Regions from separate parts of the Rhizobium sp. 10PS4 genome, predicted to be linked through region 2. Evidence: predicted binding sites of a transcription regulator. Region 2 holds the regulator's gene; each other region holds the start of a gene.

Region 1 (5,535 bases), on a different contig from region 2:
CTCATCGAAAAGGAAGGCGGCCGGCTCACGAACGATGGCGCGCCCCATCGCAACACGCTGGCGCTGCCCGCCGGAGAGTTCGCGAGGTTTACGATCCAACATCGGCCCGATTTCGAGGATCTCGGCCGCCTCCGCCACGCGGCGGTTGATTTCCGCCCGTTCGGTGCCGCGATTTTTCAAACCATATTCGAGATTTCCGCGTACGGTCATATGCGGATAAAGCGCGTAATTTTGAAAGACCATGGCGATATCGCGGTCGGCCGGTTCTGCCTTGTTGACATTGCGGCCGGCAATCTCGACATGACCCTCGCTGATGGTTTCCAACCCGGCAATCATGCGAAGCAGGGTTGATTTGCCACAGCCGGAGGGGCCGACGAGGACGATGAGTTCGCCGTCTGCAACAGACAGGTTGATACCCTTGACCGCCGGAACGGCACCATAATTCTTCTTGACGTCAATGATGTTGATCGTTGCCATTTCACTTCTCCGTTTCGACCAGGCCTTTGACGAAAAGGCGTTGCATGGCGACGATGACGAGGACGGGTGGTAGGGCAGCCAGAATGACGGCTGCCATCACAAGGTTCCAGCGCGGCTCGGCATCGGCAACCGCTGCCATGCGCTGGATTCCCATCACAACGGTATAGAAGCTCTGGTCGGTCGTTATGATGAGCGGCCACAGATACTGGTTCCAGCCGAGCACAAACAGGATGATGAACAACGCGGCGATGTTGGTGATCGACAGCGGCAGCAGGATATCGCGGAAGAACTTCATCGGCCCTGCCCCATCGACACGGGCAGCCTCCATGAGTTCGTCGGGGACAGTCAGAAAGAACTGGCGAAACAGGAAGGTTGCCGTTGCCGATGCGATTAGCGGAATGATGAGGCCGCCATAATTGTTCAGCATTCCAAGGTCGGCGACGACTTTATAGGTCGGCACGATGCGCACCTCCACCGGCAGCATCAGCGTGATGAAGATCATCCAGAACGCCAGGGTCCGGAACGGAAACCGGAAATAGACGATGGCAAAGGCCGAAAGGATCGAAATAGCGATCTTTCCGACGGCGACGCCAACAGCCATGATCAGCGAGTTGATCAGCATCGGCCCGATCGGCGGCGCCCCGGAGCTTGTCATTCCCGACGACAGCATCGTCGAATAGTTCTCGATGATATGGCTTCCCGGTGTCAGCGGCACGACGCCAGACAGGAAGTCATTTGGGCCGTGGCTCGATGCGATGAAAGCCACATAGACCGGAAATACGACGATCGTGACGCCAATGATGAGGACAAGGTGCGCCAGGAAATTCAGGAAAGGGCGATTTTCAACCATCCTCGGGCTTCCTCAATATTGCACGCGGCGTTCGATGAAACGGAATTGCACCGCGGTCAGAGCGATGACGATCACCATGAGAATGACCGACTGCGCCGCCGACGAGCCCAAATTCAGTCCGATGAAGCCATCGAAATAAACCTTGTAGACAAGGATCTCGGTTGCCCGCGCCGGTCCGCCCTGGGTGGTCGCATGAATGATGCCGAACGTATCGAACATCGCGTAAACGATGTTGATGACAATCAGATAGAAGGTCGTCGGCGAGATCAGCGGGAACACGATCGTCCAAAAACGCTTCACTGGACCGGCTCCGTCGATGGCCCCGGCTTCCTGAAGCGAGCGCGGGACGGATTGCAGCGCAGCCAAGAAGAACAAGAAGTTATATGATATCTGCTTCCACGTCGCCGCGATCACGATCAGGACCATGGCGTGGTCGGGATTGATTAGGTGGTTCCAGTTGATCCCCATCGTACGCAACATATAGGCGACGATACCGATCGACGGATTGAACATGAACCACCAAAGAATGCCAGCGATCGCGGGAGCGACGGCATAGGGCCAGATGAGCAAGGTCGAATAAATTCGAGAGTTGCGCAACACGCGCATCGCCGCTGCAGCCAGGAGCAACGCGATCGCCGTCGACAGGACCGTCACGAGAATAGCGAAGACGAGCGTGTGGCCGAAGGCATTGATGTAGATCGGATCGGCAAAGAGCCGGCGATAGTTTTCGAACCAGACGAAATTCGTTTTGAAGCCGAAGGCATCCTGGCGCAGGAAAGATTGCCAGAATGCAGTCGCCGCGGGCCAGAGGAAAAATACCACGGTCACGAAAATTTGGGGTGCGATGAGCAGGTAAGGCAAAAGCTTGTTGGGAAATACGGTCCGTTTGGTTTGCATGGAGCCTCACACTGACGGATGGGAAACGGGGGCCGGCTCTCACCAGCCCCCGTCGCGGAGCCCATTAGTTGGCGGACTGAAAGTCGCGAAGCTGTTCGTTGCCTCGTGCGACCACGGAATCAACCGCTTCCTTCGCCGTCTTCTTACCGCCCAGCAAGGCTGCAAACTCATCGTCGATGATACCACGCACCTGAACGTAGTTGCCGAACCGGATACCCTTCGAATTGTCGGTGGGTGTCACCCGCGTCAGTTGCTTGATGCCGATATCTGCTCCCGGATTCTTCTCGTAATAGCCCTGGTCCTGGCCCAGCTTGTACGCAGCCTCGGTTATCGGCAGGTAGCCCGAGAACTGATGCCAATCGGCTTGGACTTCCGGCTTCTGCAGGTAGGTGAAGAATTTCGCGACCCCCTTGTACTCCTCTTCCGGGCGGCCTTTCAGCGTCCAGAGCGTGGCGCCGCCGATAATCGAATTGAGCGGCTGCGGAATGACGTCGTCATAGTAGGGAAGCGGCGCAAACCCGACCTTGAAAGCCTTCGCGTTGTTGATGACACCGGCCCGGCCGGCCGAGGAATTCATGTACATCGCACATTCCTGCGAATAGAACATCGGAGGAGCGTTATCGCCGCCGCCAGGTCCGCCGAATTTGAAGAGCCCCTCGTCCTGCCACTTCTTCAGATTGCCCCAATGGCGGATCGTCAGATCGTTGTTGAAGGTGAATTCCGCGTCCAGGCCGCCAAAACCGTTGGCCTTGGTGGAGTATGGCTTGTCGTGCAAGGCATTGAGGTTTTCGGTCTGGATCCAGGAAATCCAGGCGCTGGTAAAGCCGCATTTGGCAGCGCCGGACTTCATGATCGTCCGCGAGAAGGCCTCGACGTCCGCCCATGTTTTCGGCGGTGTTTCCGGATCGAGCCCCGCTTTTTGGAAGACATCCTTGTTGTAATACATGATCGGCGTCGAGGAATTGAACGGCAAGGACAAGACGTTGCCGCTGGTGTCCGAGTAGTAGCCGACGACCGGGGCAATGAATTTGCTCTGGTCCCAGGCCTCCCCCTCGTCCTTCATCAACTGGTAGACGGGATAGACCGCACCCTGTGCTGCCATCATGGTGCCGGTGCCGACTTCATAGACCTGGACGATTGCCGGCTGCTGGTTGGCACGAAACGCCGCGATCGCGCCGGTCAGCGTCTCGTCATAGGTGCCCTTGTAGACCGGCACGATCTCATAATCGGACTGAGACGCGTTGAACCCCTTGGCGATCTGTTCAAGCTTCGCGCCATTCTCGCCGCCCATTGCGTGCCACCACTGGATCTTCGTGGCGGCCAAGGCCGGGACAGATAACGAAAGGCTGGTCAGTCCTGCGGACAGGAAAAAAGCGATCTTGTTCATCCTCACTCCCACTTGTTGTCGGTTCATAGCCTCCCGCTACGAACGTGAGCCGATCGTAACAGGCGAGTTTCACTTTGCAAATATGAAATGTTCATATGAACATTTGATGACACCAAGCCCGACGGTCATAAGGGGCCGCTGGCTGGAAGTATGAGTTTGAGTGGCCGATCGATTTGCGCGCTGGCCCTGCTTTGGGAAACAGCCTTTCACGGGCAGCGGCGTGCTTTGTGGCAGTTTTGCGACACTCGATGGAGCGCAGATGCTCACCTGGTTCCGAAAACTGATGCCGCGGGAAGAGCGCTTCTTCGATTTATTCGCCCAACACACAAAGACCGTCGTCGGTGCGGCGAAGCCCTCCAGTTTCTGTCCGCCTCTCTCCATTCCCTCGGCCATGGGCAATGACGCTAGAAAGACAATGTCCTATATTCGCAAGGATAATTGGCGGGTGATTTCCATGTACCGCCCTTGGTCGTCCTTTCATGCCAAAGTGCAACTGCACTCGGTGCGCTTTTCGATCCCATGGCGGATTGCCCACGCGACGGGATCGAAGATTACGCGTCTCAACCCAATGCAGGGCTTTTGCGCCGAAACAGGCGGAGCTCTGACATTGCTTGGCGTAACCTGGCCAGATATCCCGTTTTCGACCCACATACCATCACCGCTGGGGCTTGGCGGGCAACATTGTTGTTGTCGGGTGACACTCCCCGTCGCTGCGATCATTTTCAGCCTTAGACCATTGGCTTTCGGACCGCTTCCATCAACGATCCCTCATCTTGGTCATCGGCACGTCCCAATCCCGCAGGCCATCGCAGACCTCGACTCTGCTGGGCGCGCCGGTACGACCGCCGAATACCTGGCATTTGAGCGCCGCCGCCATGGATGCCCAGCGCATCGTCTCTTCGATCGGCAAGCCTTCGGCGACAGCCAGCGCGAAAGCGCCATGAAAGATATCGCCGGCTGCGAGCGTATCGACCGCCCTCACCTTCGGAGCGGCAAGATGGGCGATTTCGCCGGTTCGGTCCTCGAACCAGAAAGAGCCATTTTCGCCCGCCGTGACGCTGACGAAAGCTTGCTCGAACTTTCGTTTCAGAAGGCCGACGACCTTCACCAGCTCGGCTGCACCCGCAAGGCGCTCGGCGGCCGGCTGCGAGAATACGATGTGGCTGGCCGCCGGTGCAAGCATCTCGATCACGCCATCGGCTGCGACATCGCCATCGAGAATGGCCGGTTTGCCCGCCTCTCGCGCCGCAGACAGCGTCCGCAATGCAAGCTTCGGCCACCGGACGTCGACCAGCACCGCATCGAAAGAAGAAACGTCCTCTATTGTGACCGGCTTGACTGTCTCGTGCAGGCCCGCATCGTAGAAAGGCACAATCAGGCGCTCGCCCTGATCATCGACGAGAATGGTCGAGACGGCCGAGCGGGCGCCGTCCACGCGCAGCATGCCGCTCGTGTCTATGCCGCTGTTGCCGAGGTCGGCAATGATGCGTTCGCCGGTGGCATCGTTGCCGACTGCGCCCCAGAGGCTGGCATTGCCGCCCAGCCGGGCGACCGCAAAGGCGGCGCTCGACGCCATGCCCTCGGCGATCTGCAGCATGTCGTAGGGCAGAATTTTGCCCTGGCCGGCGGGCAGAGAGCGGACCCGAAACAGGGTATCCATCACCGCCGCGCCGACACAAAGAACGCGGCGCGCCGGGCCGGGAGGCGCTTCGAAGGCAGAAGAAGTCGTCAAGTTCGTTGTCTCACCCGCTTACTTGACGGCTCCGGCCGTCAGACCCGCCACGATCTGCCGTTGCGCAAACACCGTCAAGATCAGCACGGGCAAGGTGACGATCAATGCGGCTGCGGCGAGCGGACCCCAACTGACCTGTTCGAAAGACAGCATGTTATAGACCGCGACAGGAAGCGTGCGCGTCTCGCGGCT
Region 2 (5,535 bases):
GGTGGCGTCCGTCAGGCGCTTTGCCAGACGCTCCTGGCCGGGGATCTCATAGATGTTCGACAGGTGCCAGACCTTGTCGGCCTGCTCCTTCAATGCGCCGACCACATGCGGATTGCTGTGGCCGACGGAGGTGACGGCGACGCCGGCGCCGAAATCGAGATATCGCTCGCCACTTTCGGTGATCAGCCATACGCCCTCGCCTCGCTCGAACCGCAGTGGGGCACGAGAATAGGTGTCATAAAGCGCGGCTTCAGCCATGGCGCGATCTCCATCAAAGTTGCCGGGCAATGACTCCGGCTAAGGAAACCAGGCCCGAAAAATCAAAAATGCCGCCTTGCGGCGGCGAGTGGCACTATTTCCTTTTCGCGCTGCAATGTCAACAAAACGGCGCCCTTAGCGTATGCAGCAAGGGTGTACAGCGGCATTTTCAGTCATCAACAGGCATTATTGCAGAAATGACACGCAGGGGCAGCAAGTTGGGGAAAACTACGAATTCGATTCATCCGGATTCATGCGACTCTTGTCACGGAGTCAGCCTCACACTAGGTTAAAGATCAATTACTAGACTGCATGCGGCGGAACTAGTCACCAAAATTGATCAAGCGTTTCTTGTTTCGGAGCTCCCGGGACAACGGTGAGGGATTCTGCCATCACCAACGCAAAAGGTGGAGACAGGGCATGAACTGGACAGACGAGCGGGTCGAGAAACTCAAGAAGCTTTGGGCCGAAGGACTGAGCGCCAGCCAGATTGCTGCGCAGCTTGGCGGGGTCAGCAGAAACGCGGTCATCGGCAAAGTGCACCGGCTGTGCCTTCCCGGCCGTGCCAAGGCCGGCGGCACCAACACCGCGGCGCGAACGCCGAAGCGCAACACATCGGCGCCGCGCGCACCGAACTACGCCTCCCGGATCACGACCCGCACCGTCACCCGCCAGCAGGGCGCGACGATGCTGAAGGAAGAGATCGAGATCGAAACGATCGAGGAAATGGAATACGTGCCGAGGGGCAACGTGGTGGTGCCGATTTCGCGCCGCCTCGGCCTGACGGAACTGACCGAACGCACCTGCAAGTGGCCAGTCGGCGATCCGCTGAAGGACGACTTCCATTTCTGCGGCTGCGAATCCCCCGACAATTCGCCTTATTGCGGCTATCACCAGAAACTCGCCTACCAGCCGGTGAATGAACGCCGCCGGGCAGCGGCGCGGGCCAGCTGAACGAGCGAACATCGTTTAGAATGCAGAAAGCGGGCCGAGTGGCCCGTTTTTTTATGCGAGTGGATGGAAGCGCTTATTGCGAGATGGCTGCCCCTCACCCTAACTCTCTCCCCGTAAACGGGGCGAGGGGACTTGCCACACGAGAGGTGGAGGACGGGGAACGGAGACGTCGCAGCGGGTCCCTTCGCCCCGCGAGCGGGAGAAGGTGGCGGCAGCCGGATGAGGGGCGGTCTATCGCCGCGAACCGGACAGCAGCGGGACAAGCCCGAGCACGACGAAAAAGTCGTCGGTCGACTCTGTCAGTAACCAGAATGGAAGCCCTCAGGCTTCCATCGAATAACCGGCGCCGCGGACGGTGCGGATGACGTCTTGCATGTTGGAGAAATTCAGCGCCTTGCGCAGACGGCCGACATGGACGTCGACGGTGCGCTCGTCGACATAGATATCGTGGCCCCAGACGCCATCGAGAAGCTGCGAGCGGGAGAACACCCGGCCCGGCGACGACATCAGGAATTCCAGCAGGCGGAATTCGGTAGGGCCGAGGCGGACTTCGCGGCTCTTGCGATGGACGCGATGGGTTTCGCGGTCGAGCTCGATATCGCCGCACTTCAGCACGGTCGACAGCACCTCGGGACGGGCGCGGCGCAGCATCGCCTTGACGCGGGCAACGAGCTCGGGGGTCGAGAAGGGCTTGACGACATAATCGTCGGCACCCGTCGACAATCCGCGGACGCGCTCGCTCTCCTCGCCGCGCGCCGTCAGCATGATGATCGGCAGGCGCTCGGTTTCCGGCCGCATGCGCAGGCGCCGGCAGAGCTCGATGCCGGAGACGCCCGGCAGCATCCAATCGAGGATGAGAAGATCGGGCGTGCGCTCCTGAAGCCTCATTTCGGCTTCGTCGCCACGAAGGATGGTATCGACCTCGAAGCCTTCCGCTTCGAGGTTGTAGCGAAGAAGCACGCTGAGGGCTTCCTCGTCTTCAACAACTGCAACTCTCGGGATCATGCGTGTCGGTCTCCTCGCGCATCATCCTTAAATCAGGGGGTGATTTAAGCAATTCATCCTGCGCAAATTCAGAAATTGGCTGCGACCTCTTTGCGCGCCCCGGACGGGCGCGCACGCAATTGACTGGTCCGGCGACTGGCCCGGGCGGTTATTCCGTCACCGCGCCGACGGTGTTGGCGCTGTCGTCCTTCGGACGATCGCCTTCCGGCTGTGCGCCGGTCGTCATGTAAAAGATCGTCTCGGCGATGTTGGTGGCATGGTCGCCGATGCGCTCGATATTCTTGGCGCAGAAGAGAAGATGCGTGCAGCTAGTGATGTTGCGCGGATCCTCCATCATATAGGTCAGAAGTTCGCGAAACAGCGAGGTGTACATCGCGTCGATCTCGTTGTCGCGTTCACGGATCGCATTCGCCTTGTCGGCTGAACGATTGGTGTAGACATCGAGCACTTCCTTGAGCTGGACGAGCGCCAACTCGGACAGATGCTCGAGGCCGCGGGCGAGCTTGCGGGGAACGCCGGTGCTTTGGACGGCGATGACGCGCTTGGCGGTGTTCTTGCCGAGGTCGCCGACGCGTTCGAGATCGGCGGCGATGCGGATCGAACCCATGATTTCACGCAGATCCGAGGCCATCGGCTGACGGCGGGCGATCGTCACGATCGCCTTGTCGCCGATTTCGCGTTCGGCGTGATCGAGGATCACATCGTCCGAGATGACCTTCTGCGCCAGCGCGGTATCGCCGTTGACGAGGGCGCGGACGGCTTCGCTGACCATCTGCTCGGCCAGGCCGCCCATTTCGGAAATCCGCCTGGACAGGAACTTCAGATCATCATCGTAGGCAGAAAAAATATGTGTCGATGCCATGGGGCTTTATCCTCGAATAACGGGAAGGCTTGGTGTCGCCAAAATCAACCGAAGCGACCCATGATGTAGTCCTGGGTGCGCGGATCGTCGGGATTGGTGAACATCTTGTCGGTGTCGTTCTCCTCGACGAGATTGCCGAGGTGGAACATGGCGGTGCGCTGCGAGACACGCGCGGCCTGCTGCATGGAGTGGGTGACGATGACGATCGTGTAGTTCTCGCGCAGCTCGTGGATCAGTTCCTCGACCTTGGCGGTGGCGATCGGGTCGAGCGCCGAGCAGGGCTCGTCCATCAGGATGACTTCAGGGCTGACGGCGACGGCACGCGCAATGCAGAGGCGCTGCTGCTGACCGCCCGACAGGCCGGTGCCGGATTCATGCACGCGGTCCTTGACCTCGTTCCAGAGGCCGGCGCGCTGCAGGCTGGTTTCGACGATCTGGTCGAGATCGGCCTTCGACTTAGCAAGGCCATGGATGCGCGGGCCGTAGGAGACGTTTTCATAGATCGTCTTCGGGAACGGGTTCGGCTTCTGGAAGACCATGCCGACGCGGGCGCGAAGTTCGACGACGTCGATATCGGGATCATAGACATCGTCGGTATCAAGCGTGATCTTGCCGGTGACGCGGCAGCCGTCGATCGTGTCGTTCATGCGGTTGAGGCACCGCAGGAAGGTCGACTTGCCGCAGCCGGACGGGCCGATCAGGGCGGTTACGGTGTTTTCGCGGACGTTCAGGTTCACATCGAAAAGCGCGCGCTTCTCGCCGTAATAAACCGAGACATCCTTTCCGATCATCTTATAAGGGACGTTGCTCATCTTCTGATCCAGCGCCTTTTCAACTGCAGCTTCCGTCAGCATATTCATGATGTTTAACTCCGTTTACCAGCGGCGCTCGAAGCGACGACGCAAGAGGATGGCGCCCATGTTCATGACGATCAGGAACAGGAGCAGGACGATGATGGCACCCGAAGTACGCTCAACGAAGGCACGTTCTGCCTCGTTGGCCCACATATAGACCTGTACGGGCAGAGCCGTCGAGGGATCGAGCGGTGTCGTCGGCGCGTTGGCGACGAAGGCGACCATGCCGATCAGGAGCAGCGGCGCGGTTTCGCCGAGCGCGTGCGCCAGGCCGATGATCGTGCCGGTCAGGATGCCCGGCATGGCGAGCGGCAGCACATGGTGGAACACCATCTGCATCTTCGAAGCGCCAAGGCCGAGCGCTGCGGCGCGGATCGACGGCGGCACGGCGCGCAGTGCCGCACGCGTCGCGATGATGATCGTCGGCAGGGTCATCAGCGTCAGCACCAGGCCGCCGACCAGCGAGGCCGAGCGCGGCAGGCCGATGAAGTTGATGAAGACGGAAAGACCGAGCAGACCGTAGACGATCGAAGGGACCGCGGCGAGGTTGTTGATATTGACCTCGATCAGGTCCGTCAGCTTGTTCTTCGGCGCGAACTCCTCGAGATAGATCGAGGCGGCGACGCCGATCGGCAGAGCGAGCACGAGCACAATCAGCATCAGGTAGAGCGAGCCGATCAGGGCGACGCCGAGGCCTGCGGCCTCCGGACGGCTGGAATTGCCGTTGACGAAAAGGCCGGTGTTGAACTGCTTGTGGAGAGCGCCGCTCGCCTTCAGCTCGTTTATCCAGCCGATCTGCTTGTCGTTGACCTTGCGGTTCTTCTCATCGACCGAGAGGTCGATCTGGCCCTTGTTGGCGCTGTCGACATTGGCGTCGGCGAGAACCGTGACATTGACCGTCTTGCCGATGATCGACGGATCGGCCATCACCATATCGCGCAGCTGGATCGGCGCGCTCTTCGACAGCATGGCGGATGCATCGCGCACGTCGGGACGGCTCGAGGCATTGATGTTCAGCTGCTTGACGATCGCGTCACGCAGGAGAACCGGATAGTTGGCGGCGATCAGCGCCGAGGGATCGGTCGCACGCTTATTGTCGGGGTCGATCGTCTTCTCGACGAATTCGATCGGCAGGGTGATCGCCGTCTGCTGGAAGGCGGTGTAGCCTTTGCCGATCACCGTCCACAGCAGGATGAAGAGGAAGACGAGACCGAAGGTGATGGCGGCGATGCCATAGGCCTGGAACCGGCGCTCGGCGGCATAGCGGCGCTTGATGCCGATATCGCGGCGCGCTGGCGCCTTGGAAACGGTGGCGCCTGATGTGGGAGAAACAATATCCGTCATTCGTACTGCTCCCGGTATTTGCGCACGATGTAGAGCGCATAGATATTGAGGCAAAGCGTGATGCAGAACAGGGTGATGCCAAGGGCAAAGGCAACCAGCGTCTGCGGCGAGGTGAACTCTAGGTCGCCAGTCAGCTGATTGACGATCTTGACCGTCACCGTCGTCATCGGCTCGAAGGGATTGATCTGGATGCGGGCGGCCACACCGGCGGCCAGCACGACGATCATGGTTTCGCCAACGGCGCGCGAGGCAGTCATC
Region 3 (5,535 bases), on a different contig from region 2:
TCAGCTCCATGCCTTCGACCTCGCCGGCATCGTCGCCCTGGGTCATGATTGTCCAGGTGTTCTCCGCGTCCTCCAGCCACCAGTTGGCGGGCGTCGGATTCTCGATCCAGCCGCAGCGCGTTTCGGCGGCCTGTGCGTTTGCTGCGATGGCGAGAGCTGTGGTCATGACCGCGGCGGCTATCCAGTATCTCATTGCCTTTTCCCCACGACAAATGTCAGTTGTTGATCGCGATGATCGCCCAATGGCTCGCCTCGCAAGCGTTGTCGTCGCAGACCGCGCCCATCCAGACGGCGCCGCCGGCCAGCATGACGCCGTCGCTGTTGACGAAAAGATCCTCGTATTGCTGGCGTCCGACGGCGCGGCGCGTCTCCGGCGTCACGAGATCGTCGAAATTGTCGATGAAATCCTCGGCGTTCTCGACGTCGTAGGTCTCGCCGTTGGCCTTGACCGTCAGCGGGTACTCGGCCAGGCCAGCGATTGTCTCGGCGTCTCCCGAGCGCATCGCCCGAACGAGTCGGCGCAGCGGCCGATCGAAGCTCGCGGCATCGCCGTGCAGTTCCTCGATGCGGTTATAGACCTCGTTTTCCGACTGGGGGGAAGGCGCCGGTGCTCGGAAGCGCAGTTCCCAGAAGCATCGTTCCGGCGAGGAGAAGGGCTGCAGGCAGGCGCGGCATGGAAGGCTCCGGCAAATGGCGTGGTGCGGCATTATGCGGTCCCTGATATTGCGCGCCTATCCAATTCTGGTGTCTCACCGAGCTTTCCCGTATAAAAAATCTATCCAGGCTTCTTGACGACCTGATCGGTTTGTCGCATAAACCTCACGAACCGTACCGTACGGTACGTATATGGGAGCCATGACCGTGTCCGTCGATACCGCAGAGCCGAGCGAATTTTCGCCGCGCCAGAACGCCGTTCTGGAGCAGGCGCTGCAGTTGCTCGTCGATGGTGGCGAGAAGGCGCTGACGACTTCCGGCGTGGCGCGCGCCGCCAATTGCTCGAAGGAAAGCCTCTACAAGTGGTTCGGTGATCGCGACGGGCTGCTGTCGGCGATGATCGCCTATCAGGCCAGCAAAGTGCGCACCTTCGAGCGCAACGGCGAGCGGCTGACGGCGGCGAGCCTGCACGACCATGTCGTCATTTTTGCGCGTGACCTGCTGGAGGTGCTTGCCGGCGACGTCTCGCTGGCGCTCAACCGGCTGGCGATCGGGCAGTCGAACCGCGAGGGATCGAAACTCGGCAAACTGCTGCTCGAGCGCGGCCGTCGCCAGATCGACCGGCGCGCCATGGCGCTGATCGATGCCGGCAAAAGGGCAGGGCTCCTGCGTTTTGCCGATGCCGACGAGGCTTATCACACGCTTTACGGCCTTGTTGTCTCCGACCTGCATGTGCGCATGCTGCTCGGCGAACCAGGCCTCAAGGATACCGCACGCCAGGCGGAGAGGGCCGTCACCGCCTTCCTCAGGCTTTATGGCACGGACAAGGTTCTGGCGGAGATGCCGGTTCTCGGCTGATTCCGCTTTAATGACAGTCAACAAGACAAGCAAAGGGAAGGAACTTCAAATGCGCGTCTATTACGATCGTGATGCCGATCTCAACCTCATCAAGGCCAAGAAGGTCGCCGTCATCGGCTATGGTTCGCAGGGCCGTGCCCATGCGTTGAACCTCAAGGACAGCGGCGCTCAGAACGTCGTCATCGCACTCAAGGCCGGTTCGCCGACCGTCAAGAAGGCCGAAGCCGATGGCTTCAAGGTCATGACGGTTGCCGAAGCTGCCGCCTGGGCGGACCTGATGATGATGGCGACCCCGGACGAACTGCAGGCCGACATCTACAAGGCCGACATCGCCGGCAACATCCGCGATGGCGCAGCCATCGCCTTTGCTCACGGCCTCAACGTTCACTTCGGTCTCATCGAGCCGAAGGCTTCGGTCGACGTCGTCATGATCGCACCGAAGGGCCCGGGCCACACGGTTCGCGGCGAATACCAGAAGGGCGGCGGCGTTCCCTGCCTCGTTGCCGTTCATCAGAACGCTTCGGGCAATGCGCTTGAACTCGCTCTCTCCTACGCCTGTGGCGTCGGCGGCGGCCGTTCGGGCATTATCGAAACCAACTTCCGCGAAGAGTGCGAAACCGACCTCTTCGGCGAACAGGTCGTTCTCTGCGGTGGTCTCGTCGAGCTCATCCGCGCCGGTTTCGAAACGCTCACCGAAGCCGGTTACGCGCCCGAGATGGCCTATTTCGAGTGCCTGCACGAAGTGAAGCTCATCGTCGACTTGATTTATGAAGGCGGCATCGCCAACATGAACTACTCGATCTCCAACACGGCCGAGTGGGGCGAATATGTCTCCGGTCCGCGCATCATCACTGCCGAGACCAAGGCCGAGATGAAGCGCGTCCTCAAGGACATCCAGACCGGCAAGTTCACGTCCGATTGGATGCAGGAATACCGCGCCGGCGGCTCGCGCTTCAAGGGCATCCGCCGCCTGAACGACAGCCACCCGATCGAAGAAGTCGGCGCCAAGCTGCGCGGCATGATGCCCTGGATCGGCAAGAACAAGCTGGTCGACAAGTCGGTCAACTAAGCGACTTTCCGCGCCGCATCGAACTTGGTTCATGCGGCGCGCTTTGCGGTTATCCTCCGTGCATATCGTCCTGCCAAGCCGTTGCCATCGGTAGCGGCTTTCCGCTTGCATCGGACTAGCCGGACAAGAGCACACAATGGTCGAAGCGTCGGGCTGCAACGTCAGCGGCCGGAGCCATGATGACGAGATCGCTGGCGTCCCAAAAGACGCGACCCGTTGCCGAGCCGGCGCGCAGCCGTGCGAGAACAATCCAGCCGTCCGGGTCGTCCAACTCGCCAAAGCCTTGCGAGGCGGCTAAGCTTGATGCCTCTGCGCGACACGAGAGGCCTCCCTGGATCGTGGCATGGCCAAGCATCTGGTGGACCTGAGGGGTCGCAGACCCGGCATAGGGACCGGTCAAGGCGAGCTCGAAAGCCTCATTCGTGTCGGAGAGCTCATCGAGCGATCCATTGTCTCATCTTCATGACGCATGAATCATAGGGCGGAGGCAACGTGCCGACTACGGCAACGTCCGGTCTTGGCCTTCGTTGAGCCGTGTCGCTCCTGCCTGAGAAAGAACAGCATCCTCAAGATGTTCCTGTCGCAAAACCGTAATATCGCGCCTTTAGGTTTAGAGCGGATCTAAAACAAGACAATTTGACACCAGTTTTTAACCGTGGAGGCATTGGATGAACGAGCATCTTTCCCAGAGGATTTTCCCGACGACTCAGCTCGAAGACGCGGATGGTGACGGCCACAACACCAGCGCCAATCCGACGATGGGTGAAATCATCGGCAAGCGTTTTTCACGCCGCAATTTTCTGCAGGGCTCACTTGCCGTTTCCGCCATTGCAGCCACGGTAAGCCCGATCGCGCTGATGAGCGCGGACGAGGCGCGCGCTGCAGACAATAAAGGCTCTGCCTTCAACTTCTCCGAAGTGGAGGCCGGCGTCGATGACAAGCATCATATCGCTGAAGGGTATGATGCCGATATTCTGCTGCGGTGGGGCGATGCCGTGCTGCCGGGTGCCCCGCAATTCGATCCGGCGAAGCAGACGGCCGATGCACAGAGCAAGCAGTTCGGCTACAACAACGATTATGTCGGCTTCATTCCGCTCGAAGGTTCGTCCGAGCACGGCCTGCTCGTCGTCAATCATGAATACACGAACCCGCACCTGATGTTCCCCAGCCTCGTCCAGGTGGTCGACGGCAAGATCAAGCAGGGCGCGCTCAGCAAGGAGCAGGTGGATGTCGAGATGGCGGCCCACGGCGGCACTATCGTCGAGATCCGCAAGACGGGTGGTAAGTGGCAGGTCGTCGCCGACGGCAAGTATAATCGCCGCATCACCGCCAACACGCCGATGGAAATTACCGGCCCCGCCGCCGGAAACGACCGCTTGAAGACCAGTGCCGACGTGACCGGCACCCGCGCCATCGGCACGATCAACAACTGCGCTGGCGGCGTCACGCCCTGGGGCACCTACATCATGGCCGAAGAGAACTTCCACGGCTATTTCTCCGGCGCGCTGCCGGAAGGTCACAAGGAAGCCCCGAACTATAAGCGTTATGGCGTTCCGGAAGGCGCCTACGAGTGGGCCAATTTCTACGACCGCTTCGATCTTTCCAAGGAGCCGAACGAGCCGAACCGTTTCGGCTGGATCGTCGAGGTCGACGTCATGGACCCGACGTCGGCGCCGAAGAAGCGAACCGCGCTCGGCCGCACCAAACACGAGGGCGCCGAGTCGATCGTCGCCAAGAACGGCAAGGTCGTCTTCTATCTCGGCGACGACGAGCGCTTCGACTACGTCTACAAGTTCGTGACATCAGCAGCGTTCAACCCGAATGATCGCGCCGCCAACATGAACCTGCTCGACAGCGGCACGCTTCATGTCGCCAAGTTCAACGAGGACGGCACCATGCAGTGGCTGCCGCTGGTCTTCGGCCAGGGTCCGCTGACGGCGGAAAACGGTTTCACCAGCCAGGCTGACGTGCTGATCGAATGTCGTCGCGCCGGTGACGCGCTCGGCGCCACCAAGATGGACCGCCCGGAAGACGTCCAGCCGAACAGCGTCAACGGCAAGGTCTATGTCATGCTGACCAACAACACCCGCCGCAAGGCCGACCAGGTGGATGCCGCAAATCCGCGCGCGGAAAACGCCTTCGGCCACATCATCGAGATCTCTGAAAACGACGGCGATTTCACTGCCACATCGGGCAAGTGGGAAGTGCTCCTGAAGTGCGGCGATCCCTCGGTTGCGGCCGTCGGTGCGACCTTCTCCACCGAAACGACCAAGAACGGCTGGTTCGGCATGCCCGACAACTGCGCCGTCGATGCTGCCGGCCGCCTCTGGGTTTCGACCGACGGCAACAACAACAAGGCCACCGGCCGCACCGACGGTCTGTGGGCCGTCGATACGGAAGGGGCGGCGCGCGCCACTTCGAAGCTGTTCTTCCGCGTGCCGGTCGGCGCCGAAATGTGCGGCCCGCTTTTCACGCCGGACGACGAGACCGCCTTCGTCGCCGTGCAGCATCCCGCCGATGGCGGCGAGGACTGGCCGGGCCATGGCCGCCCGTCCTATTACGAGGACCTTTCGACCCGCTGGCCGGACTTCAAGCCCGACATGCCAGTGCGGCCTGCGGTCGTCGCCATCACCAAGGTTGGCGGTGGCAAGATTGCCGTCTGACGGTTGAACACGGAGGCTGCCACCTCGCTGTAAATGCCCTCTGGCGGCCGTGGATGAGCCCATCTTCCGGCCGCCTGTCGCCGCGCCCGTATGTGCGTTATGTAGCTCTCATTTTGAGCACGGGCGTGGCCGTCGTATCGGTGGGAAACTCAAGGTCATCCCGACCCATTGAGAAGTAGCCTGCTATGGATGCAGGGTTTCTTGAAGCACGGTTTGGATTTCAGATAGCAGCCGCAAAAATTGACGGGGCAAAGCGAGACATAGACCTCCGTCAACTGCAGAGAAATCCGC

The links. The regulator PhoB, encoded in region 2, activates phosphate uptake and scavenging genes when phosphate is short. The targets are predictions, from matches to a motif close to TGTCATNNANCTGTCAT.
Region 1: a site for PhoB is predicted at 3,707-3,723, ahead of ugpB (sn-glycerol-3-phosphate ABC transporter substrate-binding protein UgpB). Genes of this name have one in related genera too.
Region 3: a site for PhoB is predicted at 3,160-3,176, ahead of RWJ89_RS04490 (PhoX family protein). Genes of this name have one in related genera too.

The regions. Positions count from the first base shown of each region.
Region 1 covers NZ_JAWDIW010000001.1:605,494-611,028, reverse strand. Annotated here, with positions in the region: gene RWJ89_RS02765 (sn-glycerol-3-phosphate import ATP-binding protein UgpC) at 1-477, opposite strand, end outside; gene ugpE (sn-glycerol-3-phosphate ABC transporter permease UgpE) at 479-1,327, opposite strand; gene ugpA (sn-glycerol-3-phosphate ABC transporter permease UgpA) at 1,340-2,224, opposite strand; gene ugpB (sn-glycerol-3-phosphate ABC transporter substrate-binding protein UgpB) at 2,289-3,611, opposite strand; partial or broken gene RWJ89_RS02745 (anion permease) at 3,921-4,300, shown strand; gene RWJ89_RS02740 (sugar kinase) at 4,369-5,343, opposite strand; gene RWJ89_RS02735 (carbohydrate ABC transporter permease) at 5,362-5,535, opposite strand, start outside.
Region 2 covers NZ_JAWDIW010000007.1:237,968-243,502, forward strand. Annotated here, with positions in the region: gene RWJ89_RS15695 (aspartate aminotransferase family protein) at 1-258, opposite strand, end outside; gene RWJ89_RS15700 (GcrA family cell cycle regulator) at 679-1,212, shown strand; gene phoB (phosphate regulon transcriptional regulator PhoB) at 1,534-2,217, opposite strand; gene phoU (phosphate signaling complex protein PhoU) at 2,366-3,079, opposite strand; gene pstB (phosphate ABC transporter ATP-binding protein PstB) at 3,124-3,939, opposite strand; gene pstA (phosphate ABC transporter permease PstA) at 3,955-5,277, opposite strand; gene pstC (phosphate ABC transporter permease subunit PstC) at 5,274-5,535, opposite strand, start outside.
Region 3 covers NZ_JAWDIW010000002.1:321,597-327,131, forward strand. Annotated here, with positions in the region: gene RWJ89_RS04470 (DUF4087 domain-containing protein) at 1-193, opposite strand, end outside; partial or broken gene RWJ89_RS04475 (hypothetical protein) at 216-675, opposite strand; gene RWJ89_RS04480 (TetR/AcrR family transcriptional regulator) at 847-1,512, shown strand; gene ilvC (ketol-acid reductoisomerase) at 1,562-2,581, shown strand; gene RWJ89_RS04490 (PhoX family protein) at 3,250-5,244, shown strand.